4 regions of the Streptomyces sp. NPDC033178 genome follow, and region 3 is predicted to be linked to each of the others. Evidence: riboswitches for the same ligand, from Rfam matches in the RefSeq annotation. Region 3 holds a riboswitch; each other region holds the start of a gene.
What was found. Region 3 has a riboswitch for cyclic di-AMP ahead of ACZ5VQ_RS21595 (transglycosylase SLT domain-containing protein). Riboswitches for the same ligand answer to the same signal wherever they lie in the genome.

Region 1 (3,959 bases), on a different contig from region 3:
CCTCGAACCCGGTCGCGCTCGCCGCGCCCGCCAGCGCGATGGTGAAGGCGGTGCGGGCCGTACTGCCGCCGACTGAGCGCTGTCTCGGCTTGCGGTGCGCTGCCACGTGCGATCCACGTCCTTCCGTACGGCCGCCGAGGAGTTGGTGCGTCCCGCGGCGGCGGCCCTCAGGGGCCGGTTGCACGTCCGGCGGCGGCCCGCACAGGGGGAGCGGGCCGCCGCCGGACCTTTCTCGGCGGTGGTGTCCGGATGCCGCCCCTGACCCGGGCGGTGGTGGGGAGCCGGTCACCTGGTGAAGGACGCTAAACCTGGGACCGCGGCGGGGGTAACGGCATGTACGGAAGTGGTGGGACTCGGACATGAGCTGACCGGGTACGACCACGATCCGGACCCGGGGCCGCCGACTTGGCGTGGTGCGGTGACCGAAGCGCGGGTTGTGGGGAAACGGGCGGCGATCCGATGCTATGGGCTCCGCCGGGGTGTGGTGCGGGAGCTGCCAGGGGCCCGTGGGGCGGGCGGGGCCGGGCGTGTGGGTACGGCAGCGCGGGGTGCACAGGGCCGGCGGGGGCGGGTGTGCGAGGCCGGGGGCGGTGCGTGGTGGTGCGGAGGCGTTTGGTTAGTGTCCGGGCTCATGGACGTACTCATTCATGTCTTCGTCGCCCTGCACATCATCGGCATCGCGTCCCTCCTCGGCGGCTTTCTCACGCAGCTGAAGGCCATGAGTGACGGCACGGCCCGCTTCAGCCCCGCCATGCTCCACGGCGCGCTGACCATGCTGGTCACCGGCGCGATCCTGGTCGGCCTCAACCAGGCCGACGACCAGACCGTCAACAACATCAAGATCGGCGTGAAGCTCGCCCTGCTGGTCGTGATCCTCGGCCTCGTGTACGTGAAACGGGACGAGGAAAAGGTGGAGAACGGCCTGTTCGGCCTGGTGGGCGGCCTGACCACGGTGAACATCTTCATCGCGGTGCTCTGGACCTGAGCGGAAACAGGCTCCCATTTCCACTCAGGTCTGCGAAAAGCCCCTCACGCCGGGCGCACCACGCTGTGGATCGGCATGTAGTAGATCGACTCCTCGCGGACGTACGCCCCCGGCTTGGGCGCGTGGATCATCATTCCGTCGCCGATGTAGATGCCGACGTGGCTGATGTCGTCGTAGAAGAAGACGAGGTCACCGGGCTGGGCGCTGTTCACGGAGACCATCGTGCCGGCCTTGACCTGGTCCCAGGTGGTACGCGGGAGTGTGACGCCGGCGGCCTTCCAGGCGGCCTGGGTGAGCCCGGAGCAGTCGTACGAGCCGGGGCCGCTCGCGCCCCAGACGTACGGCTTGCCTGTCTGGGCGCGGGCGAAGGCGAGCGCCTTGTCGGCCTTGGCGGTGGAGGCGGCGGAGCCGGACCCGGAGGTCCCCGCGGCGCTCCCGGAGCCCATGGAGGTCCCGGCGCCCTGTGCCGCCTCCTGGCGCCGCCGCTCGGCGTCGGCCGCCTGCTGCCGGGCCAGCTCGTCCGCCTTGCGCTGGGCCTCTTCCTGCTTCTTCCGCTCGATCGCGGCGAGCCGCGCCTTCTCCTCGGCGGTCAGCTTCGAAAGGAGGTCGCGCGCGGTGGCGAGCTTCCGCTGGACGTCCGCCTTGGACGTCTTCAGCGAGCTCTGCGTCCTGGTCAGCGTCTCCAGGCTCTCGGACGCCTCCTGCCGCTTCTCCGTCGTGGTGGTCTGCTGCGTCACGTAGTCGTCGACGGACTGCTTCTGGCGGCTGGTCAACCGGTCCATCAGCTGGGTCTGGTCGAAGTAGTCCTGCGGGTTGTCCGCGAGGAGCAGGGAGGCGGTGTCGGGGGCGGCGGCCCCGGTGCGGTACTGCGCGGCGGCGAACGTACCGAGTTCCTCACGCGCGTCGTTGAGCTTCTCCGTGCGGCGCGCCACGTCGTCGAGCAGGGTGTCGACGCGCTTCTTCTGCTTGGTGGTCTTCTCCTTGGCCGCGTTGTACTTCTCGCCGGCCGTCTCCGCCTGGCGGTAGAGGTCGTCGACCTTCTTCTCGACTTCCTCAAGGCTGGGCCTGGGCTCCTCGGAGGGGGACGCGTTCGCCGTCTGGGAGAGGAGGGCCACCGAGGTCAGGGCCGCGGTGGCGATGGCCGGAGTCCGTATGCCCATGGGACTGGGGGGCCGGGACCTGCGGTGTGGCGCCACGAGGGCGTCTCCTTCCGTCATCCGCCTACCGAGTTAGCTGTCGGGTTCGGGCGGGTGCTCCGGAAGGTTTGCCCTACGGTCCGTTTCCCCGAAGGGAGTTGGACCGATTCACCCCAAGGTCGGTTGGGTCCCCGGCTCCGTCGGCCACGAGGGCCTGCCGGATTCGGCGGAGGCCGCTCGGCCCGGCGTGTTCGCCGGTGCGGGTCGTGCGGCCCACATAAAAGTTAGCCAATTCCTGTGGCCCCTGTGAAGTTTGATGCGCGATATGCCCGATACATTTTCGTGACCTTAGCCTTGGGCTCGACGCGCGGTAGCCAATTCGGATAGGTCTGGCCCGAGTTGTCCACTGGATGAAGCCCGGCCCACTGCAGCGCCCCTCCAGGGGCGCGGGGAACTGCGCACGCCAACCACAGCCGACCCGCACCCACGACACGGCGCTCCCGAATCCCAGCCGAAGCCGCAGCTCGACCACCTGATCACGGACCGCTGCAAACCCCCACCGGAGGGTGACGAAACCGAGGCGAGCAGCCACAGAAACCCGCACCCCCGCGGAGCGACCCCGTCGAGTTTCCAGGGTGGCGGCGGGCTGTCAGTGGGGGCGCCTAGACTCGGAGAGCGATGAGCAGCCTCTTTGATGACAGCTTCCTGGCGGACCTCAAGCCCTCGCGGGCCCACGAGGAGGAGCCCCCGCCGCCCGAGGACGAGCCCCCGCCGCCGCCCGAGGACCAGGGGCAGGAGTCGGAGCCCGTTCCGGACGATTTGTTCGGCGGCCACTTCGACGTGCCGCCGAGCCGGGACGGGTACTACCGTGACGGCGCGCCCCGCCCGCACGTGGACCCGGCCGCGCTCCTGGACGGGCTGAACGAGAACCAGCGCGCGGCGGTGGTCCACCACGGTTCGCCGCTGCTCATCGTGGCCGGCGCGGGTTCCGGCAAGACCCGTGTGCTCACGCACCGGATCGCCCACCTGCTGGGCGAGCGCAGGGTGCACCCGGGCCAGATCCTCGCGATCACCTTCACGAACAAGGCCGCGGGCGAGATGAAGGAGCGCGTCGAGCAGCTCGTCGGCCCGCGCGCCAACGCGATGTGGGTGATGACCTTCCACAGCGCGTGTGTACGTATCCTGCGGCGCGAGTCGAAGCAGCTCGGCTTCACCTCCTCCTTCTCGATCTACGACGCCGCCGACAGCAAGCGCCTCATGGCCCTGGTCTGCCGTGACCTGGACCTCGACCCCAAGCGCTTCCCGCCCAAGTCGTTCAGCGCCAAGATCTCGAACCTGAAGAACGAGCTGATCGACGAGGAGGACTTCGCCGCCCAGGCCGCCGACGGCTTCGAGAAGACCCTCGCCCAGGCCTACGCGATGTACCAGTCACGCCTGCGCGAGGCGAACGCGCTGGACTTCGACGACCTGATCATGACGACGGTCAACCTCCTGCGCGCCTTCCCGGACGTCGCCGAGCACTACCGCCGCCGCTTCCGGCACGTCCTGGTCGACGAGTACCAGGACACGAACCACGCGCAGTACGCCCTCGTCCGGGAGCTCGTCGGCACCTCCGAGCACCCGGTCGACGTACCGCCGAGCGAGCACGACCTCCCGCCGGCCGAACTGTGCGTGGTGGGTGACGCGGACCAGTCGATCTACGCCTTCCGCGGCGCGACCATCCGCAACATCCTCCAGTTCGAGGAGGACTACCCGAACACGACGACGATCCTGCTGGAGCAGAACTACCGCTCGACGCAGACGATCCTCACCGCCGCCAACGCGGTCATCGAGCGCAA
Region 2 (3,959 bases), on a different contig from region 3:
GCCGGCGCTATATCGTCCGGCGTCACGCCGACCGTAGAGGACGAACCGGCCCCCCGCCCAAATACGGTCGGCCGTCGCAGAGTTCACCGCTTCGAGCGACAGATATATGCATATCTCGGTGGATCGGCACCACGAACGCCGAGGTAGTGGCACTCTGGCGCAAGCACCAGTCCGGGACCGTACTCGAAGTCATCCGCTTCGTGTCGGACTCCGGTCCCGTGGGAAAGGGACGACCTCGCCATGGCAGACCACCAGGAAGCATCCGTCACTCTGCCGAGCGATCCCGCCTCGGTCTACGCCGCCCGCACATACGTCATGAACGTGCTGGCCGAATGGGGACTTCCATCCGACACGGAGGCCGCCGACACGGTCCGGCTCATCGTCTCGGAGCTCGCCACCAACGCCGTACAGCACACGTTCGGGCAGTCGCCCACCTTCACGGTGGACATCGAACTCGACCGCGACGAACAGCTGCGCATCGGGGTGACCGACAGCCACCCGCGTTTCCCGAAACGGTTGCCCGCGGCCGTCCAGCAGGACAACGGCCGCGGCATGGTGATCGTCCGTTGGCTGACCGTCGAGTGCGGCGGCAAGCTGACGGTCCGGCCCACCAGAGAGGGCGGCAAGACGGTCTCGATCATGCTGCCCTGGGCCGCACCGGTGCAGCCCGTGAGAGCCGAATGAGCGCCGTGCCCTTGAGCGCCGTGCCCCACTGGTGGCGTGAAGGCGCCCGCTAGTCCTCGTCGGCGGAGCCCTGCATCAGGTGGGGGATGAGCGCCCACAGCCCCGCGCAGACGACCAGGGTGGTCGCACCGGCCGCGATGCCGCCCGCCCGGCTCGTCGCCACGTCCACGACGAGCAGGACCGAACCGGAGAGAGCGAACGCGAGCACGCCGAGCCCGATCTCGGCCAGATGCGAGGACGCCTTCACGACCTGCGGCTTGGCGCCCTGCTGGAAGAGCCGGCGATGCAGCGCGGCGGGGGCGGTGAAGAGGGCGGCTGCCAGTACGGAGAGCAGCAGCGTGACGACGTACGTGGTGCGCTGGAACAAGTCCAGGGAGGGGAAGCGTGGGGTGAACGCGAGGGTGAGCAGGAAAGCGAAGAGGATCTGCACCCCGGTCTGCGTGACCCGCAGTTCCTGGAGCAGTTCGTTGAAGTTGCGGTCGGCGCGCTCAAGCCGTGTCTCGTTGCGCTCCTCGTGGTGATGAAGGTCGCCCATAAGTGAAGGAGTAACCACTCTGCGGCGAATATCACGCACCGGGCCCCGGAAGGTGGCCGCGGCGATCACCGCGGCCACCTCCTGGGCGGGTCACCTGACCCGGCCGTACCAGACGCTCTTCGTCCAGATCTTCTGGAGCTTCACCACTTCCCCGGTCTTCGGGGAGTGCCAGATCCGTCCCTTCCCGGCGTAGATGCCGACGTGGTACACGTTCCGGCCCGAGTGGAAGAAGACCAGGTCTCCCTGCTTGCGGTTCGAAGCGGAGACATGGTTCGTCTTGTTGTACTGCGCGGCGGCCGTACGCGGCAGGGACTTGCCCGCCTTCTTGAACGAGTAGAGCGTGAGGCCGGAGCAGTCGAAGCGCTTGGGCCCCGTGGCTCCGTACTTGTACGGGGAGCCCTTCTTCGAGGCTGCTACCTGGAGTGCCTTCGTCGCGGGTGTGGCCGCTTCCGCGCCGGAGGTGAATCCGGGGGCCACGATGCCGCCGCCGACAGCGGCGATGGTGAGAGCCGATGCGGTACCGGCCCTGCTGAACAGCGACGGGACACGATTGAGCGCAGTCATGCGCAACCCTTCGTCAGCCGCCTGTGAAGGATGACCTGTCGGATTCGGGCTGGCGAAGTTGCCCGGCCGCTGACGCGGCTTCACCCCAAGGGCTGCTCGGCCCGGTCATGGCGTGACCGTTCCGGCGACCCGTCGTGCTTGGGTCCTCCACTCCTGCCGATCCACTTCTGTCGACCGGTCATCCGGACGGCGGCAGGACTCGGCGTCCGCCCGGATCGCCCCGCCGCTTGTGGCGGGGGCTTGTCGTCGGAAGGGATCTTGACGCACGGATGTCCCAAAAGCCGAGCGGAATCGGCGTTTTGTGGGCTTACTCACCACTCACCCGTTCGGGTGGACAGCCTTTCCCGCGGGAGGGCGTCGAGGGGGTCGACGACCCTCGTACCAGCACCGGAACGTCTGATTCCGTACGGAGGCTACGCGGGTTGCGCAACTTCCACGGGCCCGTAAAAGCAGCTCTGACTACGCTGTTCGGTGGTACGCCTTTCGGTCCGTTTGAACCCTGACCCGGACGTCTCGTCAGATGCCTGCGTGACGCCGGGTCCGTGGCGGTACGTCAGCTGTCGGAGCGCGGCGGTAGCGCGATCCGGCCCGCTCGGCGCTCACCGTCGAGGACGCGCAGCGCCCGCGCCAGGGTCGGCGCGTGCACCTCGTGCTCGCCGCGTTGGTGCATCAGGGCCAGCGCGTCGCGCAGCGCGGTGGCCCTGCCGACCAGGGCCTGGGCCGCGCGCAGCCCCCGGTAGGTGTCGCCGGAATGGGCCGGGTTGATCCGGCCCAGCAGGTCGACCACTTCAAGGTAACGGTCGATCAGCTCGGCCTCCGCACGGGTCAGGGCCGGCAGCGGCGGCAACTCGGGTGGAAGCATCGGCCGCTCACCTCGCGCCGCGTGCGCTCTGGGTGGACTTCCGGCTCGCGACGATCCGGTCGACCAGTCCGTACTCCAGCGCCGCCTGCGCGTCCAGGATCTTGTCCCGCTCGATGTCCGCACCGATCCGCTCCCGGCTCTGGCCCGAATGACGGGCGAGCATCTCCTCCAGCTGCTCGCGGGTACGCATCAACTCGTCGGCCTGAATGGCCAGGTCGGACGCCTGTCCCTGGACGGGCTCGGAGAACGACGGCTGGTGGATCAGCACGCGGGCGCCCGGCAGCGCGTACCGCTTGCCCGGTGTGCCGGCCGCGAGCAGCACCGCCGCGGCCGACGCCGCCTGCCCCAGGCAGATCGTCTCCACCTCGCAGCTGACGAACTGCATCGTGTCGTAGACGGCCGTCATCGCACTGAACGAGCCGCCGGGGGAATTGATGTAGAGCGAGATGTCCCTGTCGGGCGCCTGGTACTCGAGGTGCATGAACTGCGCCATCACGTCGTTCGCCGAGACGTCGTCGATCGGCGTCCCGAGGAACACGATCCGCTCTTCCAGCAGCTTCGAGTACGGGTCCATGGTCCGACTCCCCGAACTGGTGCGTTCGGTGAACTCGGGCAGGACATGGCGGGCGGACGGTCGGGTCATGACACACGCTCCTCCGGGAGAGGTCCTGTAAAAAATGTACAGGACGTACATTACGTGGATGGGGAGCAGATTCTAGTGATCAAGCTAAATGCCCAGGTCAGAGGTGCTCTTTTTGCTCCTTGGGGGGATCGTGTCTCACATTCCCGTCACTGTTTGCTGGGGGGTGTCGTCGCCCTCACCTCCGGGATCTCGGCTCTTCACTGTCGTACGTCAGTTGACCGACTGGATTCTCCAGGAATGCCTCCAGAAGGCCGATTGGAATGCCTGAGAAGCCGTACCTCAGCCGAACGTGATCCCTTGATTTCTGCTGGTCAGGCATGGTTTCGCTCGGGTGAGGGAGGCATGCGGCGTCTTGTGTCCGCTTCATGACCGAGGGGTGCGCAGGAACTGGTCGAGGCCCTGGCTGTGTCCGCCGCCGGGACGATTGCCGTGACCGAGGTGCAGGAAACGGTGTGCTCACCGGTGCCGGTGCCGGTGCCGGGCTCGACGGTGCCGCCGTGGCGGGACGGGCTGCCGGTGCCGGTGCCGGCACCGGACTACCAGTGGATTCTTGGTCTGCTGGTGGTACACCGTCTGTGTGTCTCTGGCTAGCGCCGATGCGGGATGCGGAGCTTGGACAGTGGACGCTGGCCCGTCTATGGTCCGGATCTTGGTTCACGCGGCGAGGGTGG
Region 3 (3,959 bases):
GGCGGAGGCAGGCGCGCAGGTGCGAGTGGTGGCGCGCGGCAAGGGCTCGGTCGCCTTCGGTGCGCCCCCCTGGGCGCAGCCGCGGCTGCGCCCCGAGTCGCCCTTCGGACGGGCCTGGTCGCTGTGGGCACTCAGCTACTACCCCCACCCCTACCGCCATCTGCCGCCGCAGGCCCGGCACTTCCTCGTCCGCCGTGTGCTCGGTCCTCTCGGCGCCTGGTGGCTGCGGGAGCGGTTCGAGGGGAAGGTGCGGGTGAGCGAGGTGTCGCGGATCGTCCGCTCCGGATCGGCGGGCGGCCACCCGGCCCTCGCCGTCCGGAACCTCGACGGACGCGTCGAGGAACTCTCCGCGGACCACGTCGTCGCCGCGACCGGATACCGCGTCGACCTCGCCGCGATGGACTTCCTCGGGCACGAACTGCGTACGGAGCTGGCGGTGAGCCGGGGGACGCCGAAGCTGGGCGCCGGGTTCAGGTCCTCCGTACCCGGGCTGTACTTCACGGGGCTGCCGGCGGCGGCTTCGTACGGACCCGTGATGCGGTTCGTGTGCGGGACGGAGTTCGCCTCACCGAGGTTGGTCCGGCATCTGGTGGGGGCGCACGGCTGAACGGAACCTCCGCTTCGTGCGCGTACGCATCAATGCGTCACTGAAGCCGCCGAGCGGCGCGAAGGCCCGCGCGCGAGCCGTGTCCACGGGACGAGGCCGGGCACGGGGAGGCGGGGCCAGGGGGCGGGCGAGGGGCCGGTTGACCGGGGGCGGGGGAGCAGGGCGGGCATGGTCAACTGCTCCTCCTCGCCCGCGAATTGCCTTTCGGTGGCCGACGGATGGTGCCGGCGAGTACCCCTGTGCCTGACGAGATACCGGACGACGTCCGGTTCCCGTCGAGTCGTTGGGGCGTTCGATCCGTATTCTCTGATCATGGCCGCACCGATTGCATATTCACTCATCGCCACTGACCTGGACGGGACGTTGTTGCGAGGCGACGACACCCTTTCGGACCGGTCACGCGCCGCGCTGGCGATGGCAATCGGGAGAGGTGCCAGGCACCTCGTGGTGACGGGGCGCCCGGCGCCACGCGTACGCCCCCTGCTGGACGAACTGGGCAGCCAGGGACTGGCGGTGTGCGGTCAGGGGGCGCAGCTGTACGACGCCGGCGCCGAGCGCATGGTGTGGTCGGTCACCCTCGACCGCGAGCTGGCCGAGACGGCGCTCGGAAAGATCGAGGCGGAGGTCGGGGACGTGTACGCCGCGGTCGACCAGGACGGGGTCGACGGACTCACGCTCATCGAGCCGGGGTACGAGATGCCCCACCCGACACTCCCGGCGGTACGCGTCCTGCGCCGCGACGACCTCTGGACGGAACCCATCAGCAAGGTGCTGCTGCGCCATCCCCTGCTGTCCGACGACGAGTTGGCGTCCGCGGCCCGCGGAGCGGTCGGTTCCCTCGCCACGGTCACGATGTCCGGCCCCGGCACAGTCGAACTCCAGCCATGTGGCGTGACCAAGGCGACGGGGCTCGCCCTGGCGGCCGAACATCTCGGCCTCACCCCCGCCACAACGATCGCCTTCGGTGACATGCCCAACGACATCCCGATGTTCGACTGGGCGGCCCACGGCGTCGCGATGGCCAACGCCCACCCCGAACTCCAGGCGGTGGCCGACGAGGTGACCCTGTCGAACGAGGACGACGGCATCGCGGTGGTACTGGAACGGCTCTTCGGCCCGCGGGTCTAGTTCTCCGTCGCCGAGCAGGCGCGGCGGGCCCGCGGAGAGGTCGGTTCCCCTCGCCGCGGGCACATCCGGTGTCGGCTCATGCGGTGTCGGCTCGCGCGGTGTCGGTCCGCCCGGTACCGGCGGCCCGTTCGCTGCCGGCTCGCTCAGTAGGCCCCGAAGACGTTGTCGATCGAGCCGTACCTCGCGGCGGCGTAGTTGCACGCCGCCGTGATGTTGGCGACCGGGTCGAAGGGGTCCATCGAGGTGCCGGCCACGTGGTAGGCGTTGAAGGTCGGGTCGATGGTCTGGAGGAGCCCCTTCGACGGCGTACCGGCCGCGGCGTTGGAGTCCCAGTTGTTCATGGCCTGCGGGTTGCCCGACGACTCGCGCATGATGTTGCGGTAGATGCCGTCGTACGACCCCGGGATGCCCTGCTGGGCCATGATGTCCAGCGACTCCTTGATCCAGCCGTCCAGGTCGTTCGTGTACGTCTTCGCGGCGGCGGGGGTGACGGCGGACGCGGTGGTCGCCTTGGAGGCAGTTGCCGTCTTTGCTGAGGTTTGGGCGTTTTTCGTGCCGACCGTCAGCTTGAGGCCCGGGCGGATGACCGCCGGGTCGTCCCCGATGACCGCACGGTTGGCCTTGTACAGCTTCTGCCAGCCGCCGCTCGTGGAGTGCTTCTTGGCGATCTTGGTCAGGGTGTCGCCCGCGACCACCTTGTACGTGACGAGCGAGACCTGCGGGACCGCGGCCGGTGCGACCTGGGCGGCCTGCGTCGGCTGTGCGGCGTGGGCGCCTGTGGCCCCCACGATGGGGAGCGCGAGCGCGGCTCCGCCGGTTCCCGCGGCGACGATGCCACGCGTGAGGGTGTTCATTCTGGGGCGGCGGTGCTTGCCTCGTGCGGCCATGGCGCGTTTCCTCTCCGACGCCTGCGAGGTGAGCTGTCGGGTTCGGGCGGGAGCTGCCCGGCCGCATGCTGCACGCGGCTTCACCCCGAGCCGTTCCGGAATCCGGACCGGCGGCCTACCTGGGTCCCCCGCTCCTGCCGTACGCGAGTGAATGGGTGGTTGGGATCTCCGGGCGGCGGCAGGATTAGGCGGTCCATCCGGAGTGACGTGAACGTATGCGAGAGCACATGCCGTGAACAAGCCCAGAATTCACATCGCGATGCCATTTACCTGTTCGGGGCGGATGGGAATTCTTGATCCATTCGGAAGGCAAAGTTCAACTTGCTTTGAGCAAAGGTGAATCGACCGGCTCGGCAAAACTGCGGCCCCGGGCCGACGTGACTCAATTCACTGGCGCAGGTGGGGAATTAAGTGCGACACGTGCGTAATACGGGCAAGTCGGGCGGAGTCTGGATGTCCGCCCAGTCAGCATAAGGGGCTATTTATCCAGAAACGTTCTCGCTGCTCTTCGGGATTCCGGAGAGTTCAGTCCTCCGGGTTCCAGAGGGTCAGTACGTCACGCAGTTTCTGCCGGTGGCTGTCGATCCAGTTCCGGGGAAGATCGACGGGGACGCACACGGTGGCCATGGAAATCGTGTCGTCCTCCACGATCACCTCGGGGCAATCCCGTTCTCCCGTGAGCCGAATGGAAATCGACGGGCCTCGCTCCACCGTCATCCATGCGATGTCCTCGCCGCGGTGCAATGCGGCGTCCAGGGCGTGCCCCCAGGTCTCAAGTCGGCGGCGCCACAGAGCGAGTTCGAGGCGGCCGCTGACGAAAGGCGTCTCCACGACGATCTCGGCCGCGAGACCTGCCACCATCCGCGGGTGCCGGCCGAGGACCGTGATCCTGACCGAATTGCCCTCCTCGTCGGCGAGGAGCGCGAGGTCCGTCGGGCCGGTGCGGTGGTCGGCCGGGAGGTCGGCGTCGCAGAGGGCGCAGACGAAGTGGGCGTCCTGTACGGAGTTCCACTCGGCGCAGGACGGGCAGCGGCGGTAGGTGATCGGGTGTGTGTAGCCGCCGGTGTGGGCGCCGGCGCGGTCGATGCTCACACGGGTGAGGGCCGCCGCGAGCGACCGCCACGACTCGGGGTCGGGGCAGTAACCGGTGGACTGGTTGCTCGCGTACGTGACCGCCCAGCCGGAAGAGGTCCGCGCGAAGCCCAACTCCCCGGCGGCGCGCACCGGTTTCCCGTCCGCGCAGGCCACGTGTTCGGATCGGCGTGGAGCCAGGCGCAGGGTCATGGAGGTGTCGACGACGAAGGTGAACGGCTCGGCGAGTTCGTCGGCGGGGCGGG
Region 4 (3,959 bases), on a different contig from region 3:
TGTCGGCGGTGTCGACGAAGTTCCCGCCCGCGGCGGTGTACGCGTCGAGCACGGCGAAGGACTGCGCCTCGTCGGCGGTCCAGCCGAAGACGTTGCCGCCGAGGGACAGCGGGAAGACCTCGAGGTCGGACGAACCCAGCTTGCGGAGAGAAGTCATGGGTGGGTCAACGGCCGTACCGGACGGCCGTATTCCGCACCCGGGAACCTCTCGGGCCCGCCTCACGCTTCAGGCCCGCCTTACAGGTCGGGCCCGCCTCACGCTTCAGGCCCGCCCTACGGGGTGAGCCCCTTGCCGCGCAGCCACGCCATCGGGTCGATGCCGTCGCCGCCGCTGGTGTGGACCTCCAGGTGGAGGTGCGCCCCGGTGACGTTGCCGGTCGCGCCCACGCGGCCGATGATGTCGCCGGTGGCCACCTTCTGCCCGACGCTGACACCGATCGACGACTGGTGCGCGTACCAGACCTCCGTACCGTCGTCGAGCGTGAGGACCGTGCGGTAGCCGTACGAGCCGTTCCAGCCGGCCTCGGTGATCGTGCCGCTGTGAACGGCCTTGATCGGGGTACCCGTGGGAGCGGCGAAGTCCAGACCCGTGTGCTGGCCGGACGACCACAGCGCACCGGACTGCCCGAAGGTGGAGGTGATCGTGTACGAGGAGGTGGGCAGCGTGAACTGCTTGGCGAGCTCGGCGAGGCGCGCGGCCTCGGCCTTCTCCTTGGCCTCCTGGTCCGCCTTCTTCTTGGCGGCGGCGACCTTGGCCTCGGCGGCGTCCCGCTCCTTGGCGGCCAGCGTGGCGGCCTTCTTGGCGGCAGCGGCCTCGGCGGCCTCCTGGGCCTCGCGGTCCACCTGGTCCTGCTGCTGCTCGGCCTGGAGCATGATGCGGGCGCGCAGGGCCTCACCCGCGTCCGAGTTGCCCTGCTCGGCGTCGGCGGTCGTGAGGCCGACGGCGGTGATCGGGGTGCTGGAGCCCTCGGGGGCGTCGTCGTCCGAGAACGGCGAGCCGACGTTCGGCAGGTCGGGGATCGAGATCGACACCGGAGGCTTGCCGGTCTGCGCGGTGGCCATGCCACCCGCACCGACGGCGGCTATGACACCGACGCCCAGAACGGTCGAGCTACGGGCGAGTCCTCCGCCGCGCTGCTTGGAGACACGGTGCCGACCGCGGACGGGAAGGACGGTCTCCGCGCTGGGATTCCAGACCTCCCACGTCTCCTCGTCCTTACGAGCGCCGTAGGCGAAGGTGTCGGGCTTCTTGTCACCCGAGGACTCACCCGTCAACTCATTCGGCACGAACGAGGGTGTGGGGGCAGGCCGGTTGGACGCCACGTAGGCGCACTCCTTTCCTTCCTTCTCGCCTACCGGGTTAGCTGACGGGTTCGGAGCAGGAAGGTCTCCTACGCGCGTCAACCGCGGTGCGCTACACCGCGAAGACGTGCGATTCACCCCAAGTGATGGTTCCCCGGTTCCCTTGCGGAATTCGGCGCGTGCGCACGGAGCCGACTCTTGTGACGGCTGGGACGACCGCGCTGCGTTATCGAACGTTAATAGACCCGGGCACCGGATTCCAAGCTGTTCCTGATGATCGTTAAGCCTCTTGGCCTGGACTTACAGGTCATGAGCGGGGTAAATCGGGCGAGTTGATCGCCATTCAGGAACGGGAGTCTTGTTGATGGTGTGTCAGTTGTTGAGCGGAGGGATGCCGTTCGACTACCAGCAGTGATATGGGCCGCCGAGAGAGCGACGCATCTCACGCCCGCCGCACCCACGACCGCCGTGCAATCAGCACTCCCGCTCCCTCAGGACCGCCGCGCTCTCCCGACTGCCGCGCCCTCATGGCCGCCGCACCGCGAGCAGTGCCATGTCGTCGGCGGCCCCGCCCCCGGTGTGCCGCAGGACGTCGTCCAGTACCGCGGCGAGCAACTCGTCGGGCCCGGCGAAGACCCGCCCGGACAGATGCCGCGCCGGATCGAAGAAGACTCCTCGCCGGTCCCGAGCCTCGGACAGCCCGTCCGTGTGGAAGAGCAGCATGGTCCCACCCGGGAAGGCCTCCTCCTGCGCGCGGTCGGGCCAGGTCCCCAATTCCCCCGTCCCGAGCGGCAGCGCGGGCTCCGGCGCGGCGAGCGTACGTACCTCTCCGTCGCCGTACAGCAGAAGAGGCCCGGGGTGGCCGCGGTTCACGAGGCGTACGACCGGGGTGCCGTGCGGGATCTCGGCGAGCACGGCGGTGGTGAAGTCCTCGAGGACCGCGATGGTGTCGCGCCGGACACCTTCGCGCGCGAGCGCCCGCTCCAGCCGCTGCGCGACCGCCTCCAGGCTCGCCTCCTGTTCGGCGGCCTCCCGGAAGGCACCGATGAGTACGGCGACGACGGCGACCGCTCCCATGCCCTTGCCCCGTACGTCGCCCACGAGGAGCCGTACGCCGTGCGGGGTGTCCTGCACGGCGTACAGGTCGCCCCCGATGAACGCGCCCTCCTGCGCGGCCTCGTACCGTGCCGCGATCTCCAGGCCGCCGATCCGCGCCGCCGGTTCGGGCAGTACGGCCCACTGGGCGGCCTCCGCGACCTCGCGGGCGGTGGCGAGGCGCGCGTTGCCGCGGACCACGAGCCGGTTGATGCCGACGGCGAGCGCGGCGGCCGTGGCCACGGTGAGGACCTCGGTGACCGCGCCCGCGTCGAAGGCGAACCTGAGGTGCACGATTCCCATGCCCACGGTCGCCGCGATTCCCGTCCACACGGTGGCGCCGAGCGAGAAGAGGGCTGCGGCGATGAGCACCGCGGCCGTGAAGAAGGGAGCCGCGGTGAAGTCCTGCGGGGTGAGGAGGTCGTAGCAGACGCCCGCGGCGATCAGCAGCGCCGGCAGCACGCGGACGAGCGTGCGCTGGTACGAGGCGGTCCTCTCCACGGGCTCGACGCGCTCCGGCTCCTGCTCCTCCACCTGTCCAGGCTTCCGGGAGCGGGGACGGCGTGCGAGCGGGCGAGGACCGGGCGGGTGAGGACACCTGCCCGAACACCCGGGGAAGCACCTGAGGAGATGTACGGGAAACACCTGAGGCCGGAATCCTTGATCGGATTCCGGCCTCGGGCCTTCAGTAGCGGGGACAGGATTTGAACCTGCGACCTCTGGGTTATGAGCCCAGCGAGCTACCGAGCTGCTCCACCCCGCGTCGTTAAGACCACTGTACGCCATTCGCGGGACCCAAAGCACACGCGTTGATGTCGCCTGCGCTTCACCGGAGGTTTTGACACGAAATGTACTGATCGGCGGTACGGGTCGGCCGTACCGGCGGGAAACGGGCAGGTCGGCGACACCGGTCCGCCCGGCCCGTCAGCCGAGATGGCGGTTGGGGGCCTTCGCGTCGGCCTCGTACTCCGGCAGCACCAGGACGTCGGCGCCGGCCGCGGCCAGCAGCCCGCTGCCGTCCGCGCCCGCCACGAAGGTGTCCGGCTCCCGCCAGGCGGTCACGACCCTCCGTACGCCCGCGTCGAGGATCAGCCGGGCACAGGGCGCGGGCCGGGACGCGCGGCGGGCGCACGGCTCCAGGCTGCTGTAGACGGTGGCGGTCGCGAGCCGCGGGTCTCCCGGCCCGATCTTGGCGAGGGCGGCCTCCTCGGCATGGGACACGGGGTCGGACTCGCGGGAGTACCCGCGGGCCAGCTCCGTACCGTCGGCCGCGACGACGACCGCGCCCACGCTGAACGCGGTCCGCGAGGGCGGACACTCGGCGGCCAGTTCGCAGGCGAGCGCCAGCCAGCGGTGGTCGGCGGCGGAGGGTACGGTCCCGGTGCCGGGCGCGGTGGGGACGTACCGCATGAGGACGACGTCCCCCACGGGCCGCGTCTCGACCAGGCTCAGCCGGTTGCGGGGGCCGCCCGGGTAGTCGCCGGGCCCGAACAGCCGGGGCGCTTCCGGCTCACCCACGACCAGGGGCGCGAGGGCGAGCTGCAGTTCGTCGGCCAGGCCCT

Region 1: it holds a riboswitch for cyclic di-AMP, as region 3 does, so the genes downstream of both, ACZ5VQ_RS04060 (C40 family peptidase) here and ACZ5VQ_RS21595 (transglycosylase SLT domain-containing protein) in region 3, are expected to answer to the same signal.
Region 2: it holds a riboswitch for cyclic di-AMP, as region 3 does, so the genes downstream of both, ACZ5VQ_RS25015 (C40 family peptidase) here and ACZ5VQ_RS21595 (transglycosylase SLT domain-containing protein) in region 3, are expected to answer to the same signal.
Region 4: it holds a riboswitch for cyclic di-AMP, as region 3 does, so the genes downstream of both, ACZ5VQ_RS10720 (M23 family metallopeptidase) here and ACZ5VQ_RS21595 (transglycosylase SLT domain-containing protein) in region 3, are expected to answer to the same signal.

What each region holds. Positions count from the first base shown of each region.
Region 1 covers NZ_JBVIPT010000002.1:16,079-20,037, forward strand. Annotated here, with positions in the region: gene ACZ5VQ_RS04050 (C40 family peptidase) at 1-106, opposite strand, end outside; gene ACZ5VQ_RS04055 (hypothetical protein) at 632-985, shown strand; gene ACZ5VQ_RS04060 (C40 family peptidase) at 1,030-2,181, opposite strand; cyclic di-AMP (ydaO/yuaA leader) riboswitch at 2,189-2,360, opposite strand; gene pcrA (DNA helicase PcrA) at 2,800-3,959, shown strand, end outside.
Region 2 covers NZ_JBVIPT010000010.1:165,929-169,887, forward strand. Annotated here, with positions in the region: gene ACZ5VQ_RS25005 (ATP-binding protein) at 241-684, shown strand; gene ACZ5VQ_RS25010 (DUF6328 family protein) at 734-1,219, opposite strand; gene ACZ5VQ_RS25015 (C40 family peptidase) at 1,310-1,783, opposite strand; cyclic di-AMP (ydaO/yuaA leader) riboswitch at 1,787-1,966, opposite strand; gene ACZ5VQ_RS25020 (hypothetical protein) at 2,337-2,645, opposite strand; gene ACZ5VQ_RS25025 (ATP-dependent Clp protease proteolytic subunit) at 2,653-3,288, opposite strand; gene ACZ5VQ_RS25030 (hypothetical protein) at 3,718-3,879, shown strand.
Region 3 covers NZ_JBVIPT010000008.1:211,663-215,621, forward strand. Annotated here, with positions in the region: gene ACZ5VQ_RS21585 (FAD-dependent oxidoreductase) at 1-607, shown strand, start outside; gene ACZ5VQ_RS21590 (HAD family hydrolase) at 920-1,735, shown strand; gene ACZ5VQ_RS21595 (transglycosylase SLT domain-containing protein) at 1,879-2,622, opposite strand; cyclic di-AMP (ydaO/yuaA leader) riboswitch at 2,626-2,790, opposite strand; gene ACZ5VQ_RS21600 (DUF5959 family protein) at 3,148-3,959, opposite strand, start outside.
Region 4 covers NZ_JBVIPT010000004.1:23,137-27,095, forward strand. Annotated here, with positions in the region: gene ACZ5VQ_RS10715 (aldo/keto reductase) at 1-157, opposite strand, end outside; gene ACZ5VQ_RS10720 (M23 family metallopeptidase) at 274-1,323, opposite strand; cyclic di-AMP (ydaO/yuaA leader) riboswitch at 1,335-1,490, opposite strand; gene ACZ5VQ_RS10725 (PP2C family protein-serine/threonine phosphatase) at 1,828-2,931, opposite strand; tRNA gene ACZ5VQ_RS10730 (tRNA-Met) at 3,087-3,160, opposite strand; gene ACZ5VQ_RS10735 (dihydrofolate reductase family protein) at 3,322-3,959, opposite strand, start outside.